DNA from 4 places in the uncultured Phascolarctobacterium sp. genome. Region 3 is predicted to be linked to each of the others. Evidence: riboswitches for the same ligand, from Rfam matches in the RefSeq annotation. Region 3 holds a riboswitch; each other region holds the start of a gene.
What was found. Region 3 has a riboswitch for cobalamin ahead of Q4G98_RS02135 (autotransporter outer membrane beta-barrel domain-containing protein). Riboswitches for the same ligand answer to the same signal wherever they lie in the genome.

Region 1 (4,587 bases), 110 kb from region 3:
CATCAGCCAGCAATTTTTTAGCGCGTTCCACATTATAGGTATTAGGATCTTTCAGCTGATCAAAACCGTAATCCAGGGAAGGCGGAACCGGCGCCTTACCGGGGATAAAAGTATCCTTCAGTAAAACTTTGTTATAGGTCTCACGATCCAAACAACTGATCAGAGCTTCGCGTACGCGAATGTCATGCAGCGGGTGCCCTTCATTCATATTGATCTGTGCCAAAACTGTACGCAGGGAAGCGATCTCGGAAATATTGAACTTGTCTTTTTTGTTAAACAGCGACAGATCACCCGCGGCAATATTGATCGCCATATCGATCTCACCGGACTGCAGCGCCATAGCACGGGTATTAGGATCGTCGATAGTAGGGATCTCGACATGTTTAAATGGCACTTCACCATCCCAATAATTGGGGTTAGCTTCCATTACCGCTTTAGCCTTGCTGTATTCCTTCACCACATACGGACCGGTGCAAATAGGCCCCTGCTTAGCATAATCACGATCTTTGACACTGGTATCGATGACTATAAAGAGCGGATCTGCCAGCATCCCCGGCAACGAAGGTACCGGCTTAGTGGTTTTGATGATCAGGTTCTGGCCGTCGGCCGAGATCTCGCTGTATTCAAAAAATGTCTTTGCACGATTGGATTTTGCAAAAACACGTTCCAACGAACTTTTTACCGCTTCGGCAGTTACCTTATTGCCATTGGAAAATTTAGCTTTATCATTGATCTTAAAAGTCCAGGTCAGCTTATCATCGCCGATTTTCCAGCTTTCCGCAATCCACGGGGTAGAGTTCATTTTATCGTCAAATTTGGCCAGACATTCGCCCAGGCCATAACGCATAACGACCCAACTGAAAAAGTTATCTGTCGGTTCCAGATTATCGGCAAAATTAGTAACGCCGAATTTCAAAGTATCCTTCGCCGCGGCAGCTTTTTTATCACCACCGCCGCAGCCGGCAGCTGCCAGTGCCAGCAGTCCGATCATTGCGGCTGCTGCTGTAAATTTAATACTTTTGTTCATAATACATCTCCCTTTCAAACTCGTTTGTATATAATAAAATTTTACCTAACCACCATCATCAGTCTTCCTGCCGCGGATCAAGCACGTCGCGCAGGCTGTCGCCCCAAAGGTTAAAAATCACAACAGTGACAAAAATAGCCAGACCCGGGAAAATCATCAGCCAGGGCGCAGTCTGCAGCTGTTGCCGGCCCTCGTTCAGCATCAGGCCCCATTCCGGCGCCGGCGGCTGCGAGCCAAAGCCCAAAAACGACAACCCGGCCAGCTCCATCATCATAGCGCCAATATCAGCCGCAGCCGTAATGACCATCAGCGGCAGGATATTCGGCACGATATGCTGCCAAAGGATGTGCGCCGGTTTACCGCCATTTACTATCGCCGCCTCCACAAAGTCACGTTTTTTGATCTTCAGCACCATGCTGCGGGCCAGCCTGGCATATTTAGTCCAGCTGACAACAGTCAGCGCAATGACCGCGTTGACCAGGCTGCCGCCCAGTATCCCTGCAATAGCTATCGCCAGGATCATACCCGGAAAAGAGATCATCATGTCGGAAATACGCATGATCACCGCATCGACCTTGCCGCCGTAATAACCGGAAATAATTCCTAAAGAAGTACCGACAAAAAATATCACCGCAACCAAAAGCAAGACTCCGCTCAAAGAATAACGGGCGCCGTACAAAATACGGCTGAACACATCGCGCCCCAGCTTGTCAGTACCAAAGATATGCTCGGCACAAGGGGACAGACAGATAAGCGTTCTTCATCGTCGCTTCCACAGGATCATAAGGCGAAAACAGCGGCGCAGCTACGGCAATCAAAAACAGCGCCAGCACCAGCAGGCTGGAAACAGCAAATTGCCTATTCATTTTTAAACCATTGATAAGATTTTCCATATTACTTGCCTGCCTTTCTTAAGCGTGGATCAAAATAATTATAGGAAATATCTACCAACAGATTGATCACCATATACATCAGCGCTATCCAAAGCACAACGCCCTGCACCAGCTGAAAATCACGATATGTGATAGCCTCGACAGCCAAACGGCCCAATCCCGGCCACTGAAAAACTATTTCGATAACAGCCGCCCCGCCTAAAAGGGAACCCAATGATAACCCCAGCAGCGTCATTAGCGGCAGCATCGCGTTCGGCAGCACCTCTTGCCAAAGGATATAGCTCTCACTCATGCCTCTGGCTCTGGCACCGACAACGTAATCCTGATGTAATTCCTCAAGAACAGTTGCCCGCACCTGCCGCGTATATTTAGCCGCCATTGCTATTCCCAGCGTCACCGCTGGTAAAATGATCGTCTCCAGGCTTACCCTGCCGCCTACTATCGGCAGCCAGCCCAGCTGTAAGCCAAAAATCCACAGCAGCATCAGGCCCATCCAAAAGTTAGGAACTGAAACACCGAAAAAAGTAAGACCTCTGACAAAATAATCAAAGCAGCTGTTACGCTTAACCGCCGAATAAATGCCCAGAGGCAGCGATACTACCAGCATAAACAGCAGCGAAGCCACAGCAAGATAGATCGTCGCCGGCAAACAATGCATCAGTTCTTCAACAACAGGCTTTTTGACCATATAGGAAAAGCCCAGGTTCCCCTGCACAGCACGCCCCAGCCAATCCAGATACTGGAAAATAAACGGTTTGTCCAAACCAAGCTCATGCCGCAGCGCTTCTATCTCCGCCTGACTGACCATAATGTCCTCATTACCGGCGATCATCTGCCGGACCGGATCACCGGGCGACAGCATCACCAAAGCAAAAGTCAAAAAGCTGATCCCTAAAAGCACCAGCAGGATCTGTCCAAGCCTGCTCCAAATCTGTTTGTTTTTCAATGCTTCCCATCTCCTCACAAAAAAATCTCCTGCAGCCATGAACCACGGATGCAGGAGATCATAAAATTTTTGCACAGCGGAATAATTATACTACTCCATCTATACAATTTTTAAGAACTAACTGCTGATCCGTCACCCGCGGATATGGCAATACCAAAGGCTGCGATCTGACTTACGCAATATGCGCTTACAGTGGCGTGACCGTGCCGGATTTACACCGGACTTCCCTGATTTAACCTTGCGGCACCTTTGATAAAATTATTAACTTATAACAATATTAACACAAAGTATATACTTAGTAAACACTTTTAAATAACTTTTTAAATCTTTTTTCTAAGTTTTTTCAATGATAAAAATAATATTAAAGATTGAGTACCAACAAATAAAAGATATGACAGCCATAAGCCATCATTGCCGTATAAAGGCACCAACAGCCGTTCCGCAGGCCAAAATACAGCCAGTGCAGCCATCATCATATTGCGTACCGGAGCTGTATAGGTAGCGCCGGTAAACATACCGTAAAGCGCCAGGCCAATACCGGCTATCAGAGGATAAAGCAGCACATAATATCTGTAAGCCCCGGCTAATGCCGCTACCTCGGAAATATCTGTAAAACACCTGATCCAGAACATACCGCTGGCGCCAAAGCCTGCCATCAGCACCACAACCAGTACGAACAGCCATTTATAAGTCATCCGCAAGGTCTGCCAGAATAAATCCCTGTTTTTCTGGCCCAGAGCCCGCCCTGAAAAAATCGCCGCGCCGTTGGCCATGCCGTCGACCAGATAGGACATGATGTCCTTCAGCTGAAACAGTACCGCATTGGCTGCCAGCACCACAGTCCCCAAAGCCGCGCCGGCAGCAGCAATGATATTATTCGCCGTCAGCAGGCAGGCTGTGCGGATCATCAGATTAGCGTTCACCGAAAGCATCTTTAACAAACTCCCTGGCTCGATAACTTTTTTATAATCAAAATGCCTATAGTCAAAATCGCCATAAACATACATCAGCCAGCAGCCAACAACAGCGCCGTATAGCTGGCTCAGAAGCGTCGCCCAGGCAACTCCCTCAATATGGAAATGCAGCCCGAAAACAAACCACATACTTAAAGCCATATTCAAAACATTACTGGAAACCTGCATAAACACCGAAGCCCGCACCCTCGTCTGCCCCATCAGCCAGCCCAGCGACACATAATTAAACAACACCAGCGGTGCGCCCCAGATCAGAATATCATAATAAGCCGTACACAGCGCCGCCACATCGGCAGCAGGTGCAACCAAAGCCAAATAAGCGGACAGGATCGGTTTCTGCAAAAGAATGCAGCCGCAGCTGACAAGCACCGCAATAAACAGCGGCCGCAGAAAAGCCAGCAGGCTTTCTTCCCTGACCCCGGAACCAAGAGCCTGAGCCGCATAACCGGAAGTACTGACCCGCAGAAAGCCAAAAAACCAGTAAATATTGTTGAAAAGGATCGCCCCCAAGGCTACAGCAGCTATATACTTGGGATCAGGCAGCTGTCCCATCACAGCAGTATTAACAGCCCCCATCAAAGGCTGCGTCATTGTCGAAAGCATAAAAGGGATCGTGAGCCCCAAATATTCCCTGTTTGTCAAAACCTCTGTCCGCACCGCTGCAATCCCCTTCACTGATATGGTTTAGCATTTTGTCTGTCATTCTAAAACACTCTTAAATTTAATTGATAACAGCTATTGTATGAA
Region 2 (4,587 bases), on a different contig from region 3:
GGCCATATCCACGAGCTACTGGCAAAGGGCGTCAAGAAGATTTTTTATCCCTGCGTGCCTTATAATGAAAAAGAATGCCAGACGGCCAACAACTGCTATAACTGCCCGGTCGTGGCGACCTATGCCGAAAGCGTCTATGCCAATATGGAAGAGCTGCGGGCAGACGATGTTGAATTTATGCATCCCTTCCTGCCGCTGTATCACGATAAACGTCTGACAGAACGTCTGACAGAAGTGCTGAAACATGAAGGGCTGAAGCAGAAAGAGCTGGCCGCTGCCGTGCAGGCTGCGCGTGCCGAACAGCTCAGCTATAAGCAGGAAATCAGGGAGATGGGGCACAAACTGCTGCAAAAGGTACTGGACGAACATGGTCACGCCGTGATCCTGGCCGGCCGCCCTTATCATACCGACCCGGAAATCAATCACGGCCTGCCGGAGATGATCGCTTCCTTTGGACTGACGGTTATTTCAGAAGATGCTGTTGCCGATCTGCCGGAAAGCCTGCGGGGGCAGCTGCCTGTAGTCGTCGATCAGTGGTCGTGGCATTCACGTCTCTATCGTGCGGCAGAATTTGTAGCCGCGCATCCTGAGCTTGAACTGGTTCAGATCAGCTCCTTTGGCTGCGGCCTTGATGCTATCACCTCCGACGTTGTCAAAGAGATATTAGAACGGCACCACAGGCTGTATACTTTGCTGAAGGTCGACGAGATCAACCATATCAGCGCCGCGCGTATCCGTATCCGTTCTTTGCTGGCGGCGATGCGCGAACGTCTTGATAAACACGAGGAAACAGACATCCCGGCTTATATACCGCCGTCGTTCTCGAAAAAAATGCGCGATACCCACGTTATCCTGGCGCCGCAGCTTTCGCCGGTGCATTTCCAGTTTATGGAAACCGCCCTGCGTCATGCCGGCTACAGGCTGGAGATAGCGCCGCTGCCGGATCGGGAAGCAGTGGCCCTGGGCCTGAAATACGTCAATAACGACATCTGCTATCCGGCGATTCTGGTCATTGGGCAAATGTTGCGGGCTTTGAAGTCGGGCCAGTATGACCTGAATAAAACCAGTATCGCCCTGTTTCAGTCGGGCGGCGCCTGCCGTGCCACCAACTATATCGCCCTGATGCGCCGTGCTTTGCGTGACGCGGGGCTGGGCAACATACCTGTTTTTTCGCTGTATGGCGAAAAAAGCGACGGCTTCTCGCTGTCGTGGCATCTGCTGAAAGATATGGTCAAAGGACTGCTGTATGGCGACCTGCTGATGCAGTTGTTGCACCGTGTACGTCCTTACGAACAGGAAAAAGGCGCGGCCGATTCCCTGTATAAGGTTATGTCACAGCTTTGCAAGGACAGTCTGGCAGGCTTGACGGGCCTGTCTTTTGAACAGACGATCAAACGGGTGACTGCCGCCTTTGATGCGCTGCCGCTGCGTGATAACGTCCGCAAGCCCAAGGTAGGCATCGTGGGAGAGATACTGGTCAAATATCATCCCGTTGCCAATAATAATATCGTCAGCTATCTGGAAGCAGAAGGCGCCGAAGTCGTACTGCCGAACATGATGGATTTCTTCCTCTATGCGGCTTATGACGAACAGGTCAAACGCCGTCTGCTGGACGGAACGCTGGGCAATGTGATCAAGTCCAAGCTGTTTATGAAGTTTCTGGATTATTACCGCAAGCCGCTGAACATCGCACTGCAAAAGAGCAAACGCTTCAGCGCTTACGAACCTTTATCAACACTGATAGCTTTAGCTGAAAAGCATCTTTCGACCGGTAATATGGCCGGCGAAGGCTGGCTGCTGACTGCTGAAATGGCCAAGCTGCTGAGCGGCGGCATCAATAATATCGTCTGCCTGCAGCCGTTTGCCTGCCTGCCGAATCATGTTACCGGCAAGGGCATGATCCGCGAGCTTCTGCGTACCAATCCACAGGCCAATATCATTGCGCTGGATTGTGACGCCGACGCCAGTCAGGTCAACCAGATGAACCGTATCAAGCTGATGCTGGAGATCGCTAAAGAAAAGCTGCAGGAAGAAAAGTTGAAAATTATTAATCAATAATAAAATATCATTTAACGCCTAATCGAAACCACTTTGAAGTTTATCTTCAAAGTGGTTTTTTTTTAGAATATATTCGATTTTTATTATACTAAAAGAAAACTATTTGACTGATAGAAATGTTAGTGATATAATGCTAAACGATAATAAAATTGCATAAAGAATATAAAAGAAATGTTACTTTCTCTGATGTAGGAATAAAGCGCAGGTGTTGATAAGGATTGATAGATAAATTTTATATTTTAACTTTTGATAGAGTTGTTTTATCCAAACTATAGACAGTTTGGCAAAGCAAAATTGTTCTATATTGTTTTAATACAATATAGATGCAATTTTGTTTGACTGGGGGGGGACATAGTGCTATAATACTAAACGATAACAGTAGTTTATAATATAAAAAGCAAAAAAGATACTTCTAACTGAATAAAGAAAAGAATCAGGTGTAATCGATTGCTTAATAGAGAAGTTGGTGTAAAACCAACACGGTCACGCCGCTGTAATGCTGAGCAAGCCTCAAAGATGCCACTGGGAAACTGGGAAGGCGGGGTAAGCAATGAAGCAGAGTCAGAAGAACTGCCTGATTTTAGTATTTCTATAGCCTGCGAGTGATGGGTAGGAAATTGGATAAGTATATCCTTTTGCCTTTTTGCGAGCACGCAAAAAGGCTTTTTTGTTGTGATTCTAAAACTTTGCAAGCGAAACAGGGTAAGCTTGGCAAAGGATTGGAATATATAGTAAGTTCAGAATATTATTTTTGAGGAAAGGAGGAATGAGAATGTTTAAAAAATTTTCAGTAATATTTTTAGTGATATTGACATTTACAGGATTTGGAATTGTATCAGCGGCAGAAGTTTCCACGGATAAGATGATTCTGGAATGGAATACCAGTAAAATATGGCTGAATAATGGCGATTTGTGTATGATGGGGGATTTTAAAAACCGGCGCAGTGATTTAACAGTAACAAAATTGAATTCTTTTACTGCACGCATTATTTTTACCAAAGAAGATGGCAGTAAATATGAATTTATTGGTGCCCCGGTAAAAATACCACTATGTAAAGTAGCACCTAATGGTACTAAACGCATGAGTTTTAATCTTGGAAAATTTGCAGGGGATTGGAAATCATGGGTCACAGATCAAAACTACACTTTTACGTATATCAACGGTTCGCGCTGGTAAAGTAAATCTTAGTCATAGTTGGATGATGAAATGTAAAAATTGATGAAAGAAGATGAGTTTGATGAAGCTTAATAAAAAATATGGTGCTGCAGCTGCGATGGTAATGCTGCTTTCAATGGCATCTACTTCGTATGCTGCTTTTGACGAAAATTTACAAGGCTATACTTTGGATACAGTTTTGGTTGAAGCCGATGCTACCAAAGATAAATTTGGCAATACTATTACCGAACAATCTTATTACCGTACTGGCGGTGACGTAAAAGTAATCTCCCGTGAAGAAATAGAAAAACGGCATTATACAGATTTAACAGAAGCTATTAAACGTATTCCCGGAGTAACTTTCCAAAACCCAGGTTACCGTGGTGGTGAGTATGGCTATGAATTTTATAATAATGGCGTATCCATAAATGGTGATACCAGAGTAATTATTTTGGTAGATGGACGCCGCGTAGATAATACTGCCAGTACCAGAATTTCCAGTAACAGTAAGACTGGCAGTAAATCTACCGGTGTAAATTTAGACCAGGTGACCAATATGGAAAATGTTGAAAAAATCGAGGTCATCAAAGGTCCTGGCGCTTCAGTTTACGGAGCAGATGCTTTGGGAGGTGTTATCAATATCATTACCCGTAAGGGTGGCAGTAACAATGTAGGGTCAATTGATTTATCGACCGGGTCGTGGGATAAACACAAATACGCATTAAGTTATTCCGGCAGCGCAGGTAATGATAAATCCTGGCATTATTTCATTTCTGCAAATAGAGATATGTCGGGTGATACTAAATATAAAGATGGATATACTGGCGGTACAGGGACTTTAGGCGGTTCAAAATGGAAAGAAGACGGCGTTAACCTGCGTATAGATAAAGATTTTAATGAAAAACAAAGTTTAAAGATTTGGTACAATTTTAAAGAGGGTAAAGATGGCTATCCGATTGCTACACCAAGCCTGCGCTACTGGAATCAGGCCGACTGGCAAAGAATAATTTTTAATGCCGCTATTGGTCAACTGGATGGAAACAATAAAATTGTTGGAGGAAAACTTTCTGGCGATTTGAAAAATCCAGGCTACCATAATTTATATGCTCTGGATGGAGCTGCCTATGGGTCATTCAGCCGTTTTAAAAACAATGACTGGGATATTACTTATACCTTTGATAAAGAAAATGGTATGGAAAGCTTTGTCCGCGTATATGACCAAAATCATAGATACGCCCATCGTGATAAATATAAATGGAATTTAAAAACAACAGCTGATTATGAAGCAGCCTTTCCTACTGGTGCGACTGATGCACAATTACAGCAATGGATAAATGAAAACCTTGCACCTTTTCCGGGCGGCGATCAGGAAG
Region 3 (4,587 bases):
TGTCTGATAAAGGAAGGTCAGCATAATGTCACTCCTTATAAGGGCAGAATCAGGCATCTTAATGCCGATTTTGTCATCTTGTTCCATTTTTGTTCGGTAAAGCAGTATTTTATGTTATTTTTAATGTAGGAAACTGACTGTGTTTGTCAGATTGATTTTATTATATAAAAGTTTTGTTATACATACAAGAAACATCTTTATTCCATTATGGAGGGAGGGCAGTTGGTAATAAGCATGAAAGGAGAAATTTATTATGGATTTGAAAACGTGTCTGTACGTAGGTTTTGCTCTGTATACGGTATTTGTTATTTATGTGGGCTTCGTTGGTTCAAAAAAGATCAAAGGACTGAGTGATTTTGCGGTTGCCAGCGAAAGTATGGGGCCAATATCCTTAGGGCTGGCTTTTGCGGCCTCCTTCTTCAGCGCAGCCACTTTTCTTGGCTATGTCGGTTATGCCTATGCCTGGGGAGCCTCGGCATTATGGATCTTTTTAGCTATTTTTGGCGGCTCTACGTTGGGCTTTATTGTCATTGCCAAAGGTGTGCGCGACAGTAATACAAAAATCAAAGCTTTATCCCTGCCGGACTGGCTGGGGGAAATGTATAAAAGCGATGCCCTGAGAGCTTTGGTATCGATCATCGTACTGATCCAGATGTTTTATGTAGCCGGTCAGTTATCAGCCGGCGGCACGCTTTTATCAGGCCTGCTGGATATAGATTACAGCACTGCCGTTATTGCTGTGACTGTAGTTACTATTGTTTATGTTACATTAGGAGGTTTGTTTGCCGATGTTTATACCAGTATCGGCCAAACCTGCCTGATGATGTTTGCCGGTGTGCTCGTGTTTTTATCAGGTTTCTTTTTCTTCAAAGGCGGCATCACTGAAGTCAGTACGATCATTGCCGCGCGTGACCCGTTTCTTACTGCTGTCATAAATCCCAATTCCCTGCATATGTACAGCTATGCTACTGTTTTCGGCGTGATCCTGATTGAATTTGCTTTTTCGGGGCAGCCGCAGCTGCTGACGAAAATATTGGCCTTAAAAGATCCTAAAGATATGAAGAAAATGATCTGGACTTGGATCGTAGCTTCGTTCTGCTGTATGCTGGTAATTTTCGGCGGGCTGTATATGCTGGCGCTGAACCCCAATTTACAGCAGCCCGACTATGCTGTAGTTGAATATGTCAAAGCTTATTTCCATCCGATCATCAGCACGATGCTGGCAGTTTCGATCGTAGCGGCATTGATGTCGACAGCCTGCGGGTTACTGCTGGTTATGACTACCTGCATCGCTAATGACCTTTTTATCAAAACACTGGTCAAACGGAAAATCATAGATATACCGCAGGAAAAGGCCCAGCGGATCGCGTTTATGATGACGAAGATCCTGCCGGCAGTTTTCGGGATCATCTGTGTCTTGATGACGCTGCATCCGCCGCAATTCATGGGCGTTATGGTCTGGATAGGTATTTCCGGCGTTGCCTCTGCTACTTTGGCGCCGATGCTGATCGCTATTATCTGGCCCGAACGGATCAATGCTACTGCGGCTATCTGGGGGGCTATTGCCGGTGAGGCAACTTATATGATCGTCTATCTGTTTACCAATATCGAAAAAAGCGTTATGGCAGCCGGCGCCTGGGGGCTGATCGTCAGCTTCGCCGTTATGTGGCTGCTGTCGACCAACAATAAAAAACAGCCGCAGCTGGCAGAAAAATGATTTGAAGCAAAGGATGTGATGTAAATGTTGTGGGCAAGTCCGATGTTAACAGTTTGGGCTATAGGCTGTGTTTTGACGCTTATAGTTTCATATATCCTTTTAGAAAAATGGTATTAAGGCAGGTGTAAATGATGAGAAAACCAAAAGTAGTAATTCTTGGTACCGGCGGCACGATCGCCGGCAAAGCTGGTTCCAACACGGAAATGACAGGCTATCAGGCAGGTGAACTGGGTATCCAGACCCTGATCGACGCTGTGCCGGAAATGCTGGAAGCGGCGGACGTTACTGGCGAGCAGTTCTGCAATATCGGCAGCTTTGATATGACCAGTGATATCTGGCTGAGCCTGAGCCGCCGCGTCAACGAACTTCTGCAGCAGCAGGATGTCGACGGCGTTGTGATCACACATGGTACGGATACGCTGGAAGAAACTGCATATTTTCTGAACCTGACTGTCAAAAGCAGTAAACCGGTGGTTTTAGTCGGCGCTATGCGCCCAGCTACGGCAATGAGTGCGGACGGCCCGGTGAATCTGCTGAATGCAGTTACTTTAGCCGGCTCGCAGGAGGCGGCAGGTAAGGGCGTTTTGATTGCGATGAACGATCAGATCAATGGTGCCCGTGATGCGACTAAGACTAATACGACGCATATAGAAACTTTTAAATCCTGGGAACTGGGTTATTTAGGGTATTTTCAAAATGGCCGGCCTGTCTTTTATAAAACAAGTTTGCGCCGGCATACGGCGGCAGCAGAATTCGATGTCAGCAAGGTGACTGCTTTGCCGCGGGTCGATATTATTTATCTGCACGTAAACTGTGATGCTGTTTTAGCGCAGGCAGCAGTTGCGGCTGGGGCACAGGGGTTAGTCGTTGCGGCTTTTGGTCACGGGAACCTGCATATCGATATGAAGCCTGCCCTGATCAAGATCGCCCAAAGCGGCATCCCCGTAGTACGCAGCACCAGGGTTGGCAACGGTATCGTCAGCCGTATTGCGACAGACGATGAAAATAAATTCATTGTTGCTGACAGTCTTAATCCGCAGAAAGCGAGAATCCTTTTACAGCTGGCGCTGCTGACGACTAAGGCGCCGCAGGAAATCCAAAGAATGTTTAATGAATATTAAGAGTTGATAACAAAACACCGTCTGCGTATGCAGGCGGTGTTTTGTCGTTATAGCTTAATAAAATCAAGGTCTTTATACTATGCTTAGTTAATGGGCGCAGCGTCAGGCGTCGTCCGTTCGATGCGGACGAACGCTTGACAGGGGGGGACTTAATGATAGAATTGAGAATGAAATTATAATTTATTCTTAAAAATATAAATTATCACTAATTAAATGGTAATAATATTTAAAAATATAAATACGAAAAATCGGGTGCAGTAATGCTTAATAGAGAAACAGGTGTAAAACCTGTGCTGTCCCGCAGCTGTAATGCAGAGCGAGTCTTAAAATGTCACTGGGAAACCGGGAAGGCAAGATAAGCGATGAAGCAGAGCCAGAAGAACTGCCCGATTTTGACGCTGTAAAATTCCTGCGATAGACGGGATGGCGCAATTTATTTGACGCTTTTCTGTATCTGTGTGCAGAAGAGCGTTTTCTTTTTGTTTCCATGAGCTTGCGCTTTGGAATAGAGAATCAAAGATATCTGGTGAGGAAAATATTTTAAGGGGGACAAAAATGCAGAAACAGAAACAAAAGAAATTGGGACAGGCGGTCATGCTGGCTTTGGCCATCAGCGCTGCTTATCCATTAGCGGCTTACGGACAGGAGCAGCCGGAAAAAGTTGAAAAGGATTACGGTGTCATCAAGATCACTGCCACTCAGGAAGCTCTTGACGAAAAGATCCATCTGGTAGGCGGCAAGCAAAATGTTGACCTGAACTTTAACGGGAAGAATGAGAACATTATCGGCGCCATGGGCGCGGCCGGGGCGGGCAGCGTGCTCAATATCAACGGCAACGCCACTACTACCATTGGCAAGGAAAACGGCAAAGACGACGACCTTATGTACGGCAAGATGGATTATCCTGACAAAGATCATCAACCGGCCCATTATGAAGGTGATTTGAAAATCAAAGACCTGGCTTTGGTAACGGCTATGAATGGCGGTGTAGTCAATATTACCGGCGGCTCCATGAACCTTGACCTGCTGTACGCCCGCAACGGCAGTGATGACGCCAATAATCCCGTTTCGGTGATCAATGTGAACTTGACCGGCGATCTGATCGGCGGCGACAGCAAGGTGGTTTTGGGCACGTATCAGGAGGATTTTCTGCGTCAGCTTGGCGGCGTAGGCTATAAATACTATACGGGCGACGTTATTGCTAGGCGTCAGGCCGAGATCAATATCAAGGCCAATAATGTGAGTTTGAATAATGTCAAGTCTACTACGGACGCTGCCATTACGATCGTGGCCCAGAATGATCTGGATATCAAAACGCTGCTGGTGCATCATGACGCTACCGGCAAGGTGACCGGCAAAAATGTCACTATCGGTTCCGTAGGAAGCGTCAACGGCGGAGTTCAGATTGACATCGGCGACATCCGGACTCAGCAGGTCACTATCGGCGCTGTGGGTATGATCGGTTCCAGCAGTGAAAGATTCGGTGATGCAGCTGTAGCCAATATTTTTTCTGAGGGTAATATTACTTTAGGCGGGTTCTGCACCGCCAATGGCGCTACAGAGGCTTCGGGAAATGACGGCACCATCAACAGTGTCAGCCAAAGCTTTAACCTGAACGGGGATGTAAAATTAGAAAACGGCCTTTTAAACGTCAATGCGGAAAAGATAGTTTTTGACAGTAAAAAGATCTCTATCAGCAAGAACGGCGCCATCAAAATGCAGGCCCGGGAGATCGGCGGGTCTTTGGGC
Region 4 (4,587 bases), on a different contig from region 3:
TCAGACATAAACGATACCTCCTTTTTCACCGCGGCGACATAAGGTTTTATAAATGCAATCCATAAATTCTATTTCTCCGCTTGTTCCTACAAGCGGCAGCATGGGCAAAAATATCTGCCTTAGTTCCTGATTATTGGTTATTTCGTGAGTCGTCAAAACCAAATCGGCTGTATCTAATAAATTCTGCCCTTCGGCCTGATTAATGATCGGAGCCTGGCATTGAGCCGTTATAGCATCGACCATCTTTTTTCTTTCCCTTGCATTATAATTATCAAATAAAACAATTGCCTCTACCTGCATTTCCAATCTGCGCAGCGTTTCCAATACTCCGCCGGGATGGAAATACATCAGCATCCTGCCAATACAAACTACGCAGCGCTTACCCTGCGTTATGTTCTTTACTTTATCAGCATAAGCAACCAGTTTAGCTCTTTCCTGTGCTACAGCTTCCTCTGCCAAAGCTTCTTTATGCAAAAAAACGCCTAAACTTCTCAGCCAGCTTACCGTATTATCCCAGCCTACCGGATAACCCTCCTGCAGATACGGGACATCGTAATCTTCCTCTAAAAGCTGTGCTATTTTGGTCAGACCAGTATATGTCTGCCCTCGCCCACCCAGAATAACGCTGAAAGACGCCGCCGTAATTTGCGGCAACTCCTTTATAGGCACGTATCCAGGAAATTGTCCAATAACCTGAATGCCAAAATAGGCCAGCAAACGTTTTACCTCCAGGGCATAGTGCCCCCAAGGACCGCCGTTATCACCTATCAGCAAAGCTGTATCAGCTATTTTAGGCTGTTTTTGTAAAAATCTTGCAGCAAGCTGCTCGGCCACAGCAAAATAACCCTGATAATATTCGCCATCCAGAAAACCATAACAGGGAACTGTAAGTACCGGAATACCGTATTTTATTTCACTTTCCCTGCCAACTGCTTCAACATCATCGCCAATAACACCGGCGACACAGGAATTGGCAATGATCAGGCACTGCGGCTGATAAGTCTTGATAACGTCATCTATGCAGGCACGTAAGCGTTCCGCACCGCCAAAAATAGAATGTTTTTCCTGAAGCAGGCTTGATACGACGGGAATAGACTTTAAATTTTCAGCAGAGCCATTTGCCAAAGCACGATACTGTGCATTAATGTCCATGCTGCGCGCCACATGGGCACAGGCCCGCGGGCTATGAAAAATAACAGCAGCGCCGCTGCAATAGGCAGCCGCACGCCAAACACCGGGCATACTGCAGCTGCAGCTTTTAGTTTTAGACAGCATTCTTTTAGTCTTGATTGCCATAACCTGCTACTAAATCCTCCAGTTCTTCAAACGTCAAAGGTGTCGGTACTGATAATTCTTGATTTCCCCAAATATCCTGCGCCAATGTTCTGTAAACCTGAGCCTGTTCACACTCCGGTGCATATTCTATGACCGTCTGCCGGTTATTTTCGGCTTTGTTTACGATCACATTGCGGGGAATAAAGGCAATCAATTTTGTATTTAATCTTCTGGCAAATTCTGTCAGCAACGCATGTTCATTAGGCGTATTCCGGCTATTACCGATAATGCCGCCAAGTCTTACCTCGCCTCTGGCCGCAAATCTTTTAACACCTTTAGCAATATTATTCGCCGCATAAAGCGCCATCAGCTCGCCGGAAGAAACTATATAAATATCTGTTGCATAACCTTCTCTGATCGGTACGGCAAATCCGCCACAAACAACATCTCCCAAGACATCATACAAAACGAGATCTTCATCATCTAAAACCTCAAGTTCTTTCAATTTTTCCAAGGCGACGATAATACCACGCCCAGCACAGCCAACTCCAGGTTCCGGACCTCCTGCTTCAACACATTTGATGCCGTTAAAACCTGTATGTACTATCTGTTCTGCCTGGATATCATCTTCAGAATCACGGACCAGATCCAAAACTGTTTGACGGCAGATTTGTCCCAAAAGCAGTCTGGTAGAATCATTTTTGGGATCGCAGCCTATCTGACAAACCTTTTGCCCCATTTCGCTGAATGCAGCCGATACATTAGCAGCCGTAGTGGATTTACCAATACCGCCTTTACCATAAAAAGCAATTTTTTTCATCATCCATTACCTCCATACTATCTATAAATTTTAAAAGAAAAAAAGAACAGACTCACCCCTTTGGGAAAGCTGTTCTAAAAAATAAATATTAGTATGAATACCGAATATTTTATCGACGCTTTCCCATCTCTCGTGGGGACGTACTATGATCTGGCAGTTCTTCTGACTCTGATTCATTGCTCGCCTCACCTTCCCAGGCTTTCGCCCAGTGGTATTTCGAGGGTTGCTCATCATTACAGCGACGGGATCGTATCGGACTTACACCGATTTATCTATTATGCGCAGCAAGCGCACCAGATCAAACAATATTAAATTTTATTTTACCAGGTCTACCGGAAGCAGTGCCGGCATACCGTTACTGCAGACAAATTCATCAGCTTTAACTTTGAAAACATCTTTCAGCAGCTGTGCTGTGACGATTTTCTGCGGCTCTCCTTCCGTTACCAGACGGCCTTCTTTGATTACAGCAATATGATCGGAATACTGCACAGCATGATTGATGTCGTGGATGACCATAACTACTGTCAACTGCAATTCACGGTTGAGTTTTGCCAAAAGCTGCATGACTTCCAGCTGATGGCAGATATCCAAATAGGTCGTAGGTTCATCAAGCAAGAGTACTTGCGGCCTTTGGGCTAAAGCCATAGCGATCCAGGCCCTTTGCCGCTCGCCGCCAGATAAGGTGCTGAGCAGGCGGTGCTGCATTCCCAGCATATTCGTCTGGCCTAAAGCCCACTCAACATGGGCATCGTCTTCCACGCTTTTGCGGCCAAACCAGCTGCGATGCGGAAAGCGCCCCATCTCTACCAGGTCTTTAACAGTCAGATCTGCCGGTGATTGCGGCGCCTGCGTTAAAATCGCCAGTTTTTGCGCAAATTCCCGATGGCTGAATTTTTTTATGTCTTCGCCATTAAAGGTCACATTGCCTTTATAGCACAGCCAAATACGGGCCAAAGCCTTTAATGTAGTACTTTTGCCACAGCCGTTAGGGCCTATGATCGCAGTTACTTTCCCTTCCGGTACGGAAAGGTTTAGATCATGGATGATAGTTTTATCAATAATACGAATCGTGATCTCATTTGCCTGCAAAATACTCATCAGATCTCTCTCCTTAACAGAAACAGAAAGAAGGGCGCGCCAATGAAAGCCATAATGATACCGACAGGCAGTTCGACAGGCGCAAAAACAACACGTGCAAAAGTATCACTGAGAGTTACAACGGCAATTCCTAAAAGCCCTGAAGCAGGCATCAAATAGCGGTAGTCTGAACCAATTATCAGCCGGGCCGCGTGCGGCACGATCAACCCTACAAACCCCAAGAGACCCACAACGCTGACGGCGCTGGCCGCCAGTAAGGCTGCAACGGCAGTCATAGCAATACGTGTAACTTCTACATTAACTCCTAATCCACGCGCCATTTCGTCGCCAAGCTGCAGAATGTTAAGATAAGCGGCGCCAATAAAGGCCAGCAGCACACCTACAATGGCGTATGGCAAAATGATACTGACATGCGGCCAGCTGCGGGCGGCCAGGCCGCCAACCATCCACATCAAAGCGCCATGTACGCGGTCACTGTAAAAAATCATCAGGCCGGAAATACCGGCACTTAAAAAGGCAGATACGGCTACGCCTGCTAAAATGATCCGCACGGGCTTGATACCATTTTTCCAGGCCAAAATGTAAATGCAGACAGCTGCAAGCATAGCGCCGATAAACGCCGCCGGCGTAATCAGATATTCCAGTGTGGGAAACAGGATCATGATCGTAACACCTGCAAGGCCGGCGCCACTGGAAATACCAATAATATGCGGATCAGCCAGCGGATTACGCATTACAGCCTGCAAGACGGCACCGGCAATGGCAAGATTTACTCCTACTAACGCGCCTACTATTGTCCGCGGCATTCTGATATTCCAGATGATCTGGCTTTGCGGCTCTAAGGTTGGATTAGATAAAATACTAATGATCTGCGCCAGACTAATATCGGCAGACCCTTTTGTCAGGCTTAAAAAAGCTCCCAAAAACGCCAGCATGGCAAAAGCAGCCATGACGATAAGACGCCAGGCTGTACGCGAAATGCCGAATCGTTCAATTCTTTCTAAAGTATCCGCCTGATTATTTGTCATCCTTAAAAACCTCTGGGTATACAGTTTTTGCCATATATTTTACAGCTTCCGGATAATGCAGGCCTGGATTGAGCAGAAATAATCTTTCAGGCAGTAAATATACCTTATTGTTCCGAACTGCTTCCAGCGAAGCCCAGGCCGGATTACTTTTTACATCAGCACGCAATCTGTTTTCTATCTCTTCACTATCACCCATAAAAGTGATAAAAATAATTTCAGGATTCTTTTCTACTAATGCTTCCATGCTGTAGGGAGTCTTCTCCGGTTTGCCCTTCATAGGTGTTGAACCGACGGCAACATTCTGAAATCCCAGCATTTTGGCAACGCAGCCGGCGATACTGTTTTCTAATTCAACAGTTACGTTGG

Region 1: another riboswitch for cobalamin. It lies ahead of nikB (nickel ABC transporter permease); the one in region 3 lies ahead of Q4G98_RS02135 (autotransporter outer membrane beta-barrel domain-containing protein).
Region 2: another riboswitch for cobalamin. It lies ahead of Q4G98_RS11060 (hypothetical protein); the one in region 3 lies ahead of Q4G98_RS02135 (autotransporter outer membrane beta-barrel domain-containing protein).
Region 4: another riboswitch for cobalamin. It lies ahead of nifH (nitrogenase iron protein); the one in region 3 lies ahead of Q4G98_RS02135 (autotransporter outer membrane beta-barrel domain-containing protein).

What each region holds. Positions count from the first base shown of each region.
Region 1 covers NZ_CATWDQ010000002.1:215,188-219,774, reverse strand. Annotated here, with positions in the region: gene Q4G98_RS02650 (ABC transporter substrate-binding protein) at 1-991, opposite strand, end outside; partial or broken gene nikC (nickel transporter permease) at 1,086-1,920, opposite strand; gene nikB (nickel ABC transporter permease) at 1,922-2,866, opposite strand; cobalamin riboswitch at 3,007-3,132, opposite strand; gene Q4G98_RS02630 (MATE family efflux transporter) at 3,187-4,497, opposite strand.
Region 2 covers NZ_CATWDQ010000020.1:17,170-21,756, forward strand. Annotated here, with positions in the region: gene Q4G98_RS11055 (acyl-CoA dehydratase activase-related protein) at 1-2,058, shown strand, start outside; cobalamin riboswitch at 2,477-2,651, shown strand; gene Q4G98_RS11060 (hypothetical protein) at 2,831-3,235, shown strand; gene Q4G98_RS11065 (TonB-dependent receptor) at 3,333-4,587, shown strand, end outside.
Region 3 covers NZ_CATWDQ010000002.1:102,939-107,525, forward strand. Annotated here, with positions in the region: gene Q4G98_RS02120 (histidine kinase) at 1-24, opposite strand, end outside; gene Q4G98_RS02125 (hypothetical protein) at 254-1,717, shown strand; gene Q4G98_RS02130 (asparaginase) at 1,846-2,838, shown strand; cobalamin riboswitch at 3,072-3,243, shown strand; gene Q4G98_RS02135 (autotransporter outer membrane beta-barrel domain-containing protein) at 3,394-4,587, shown strand, end outside.
Region 4 covers NZ_CATWDQ010000001.1:12,306-16,892, reverse strand. Annotated here, with positions in the region: gene Q4G98_RS00075 (nitrogenase component 1) at 1-1,296, opposite strand; gene Q4G98_RS00080 (nitrogenase component 1) at 1-8, opposite strand, end outside; gene nifH (nitrogenase iron protein) at 1,280-2,095, opposite strand; cobalamin riboswitch at 2,230-2,408, opposite strand; gene Q4G98_RS00065 (ABC transporter ATP-binding protein) at 2,411-3,193, opposite strand; gene Q4G98_RS00060 (iron ABC transporter permease) at 3,193-4,143, opposite strand; gene Q4G98_RS00055 (ABC transporter substrate-binding protein) at 4,211-4,587, opposite strand, start outside.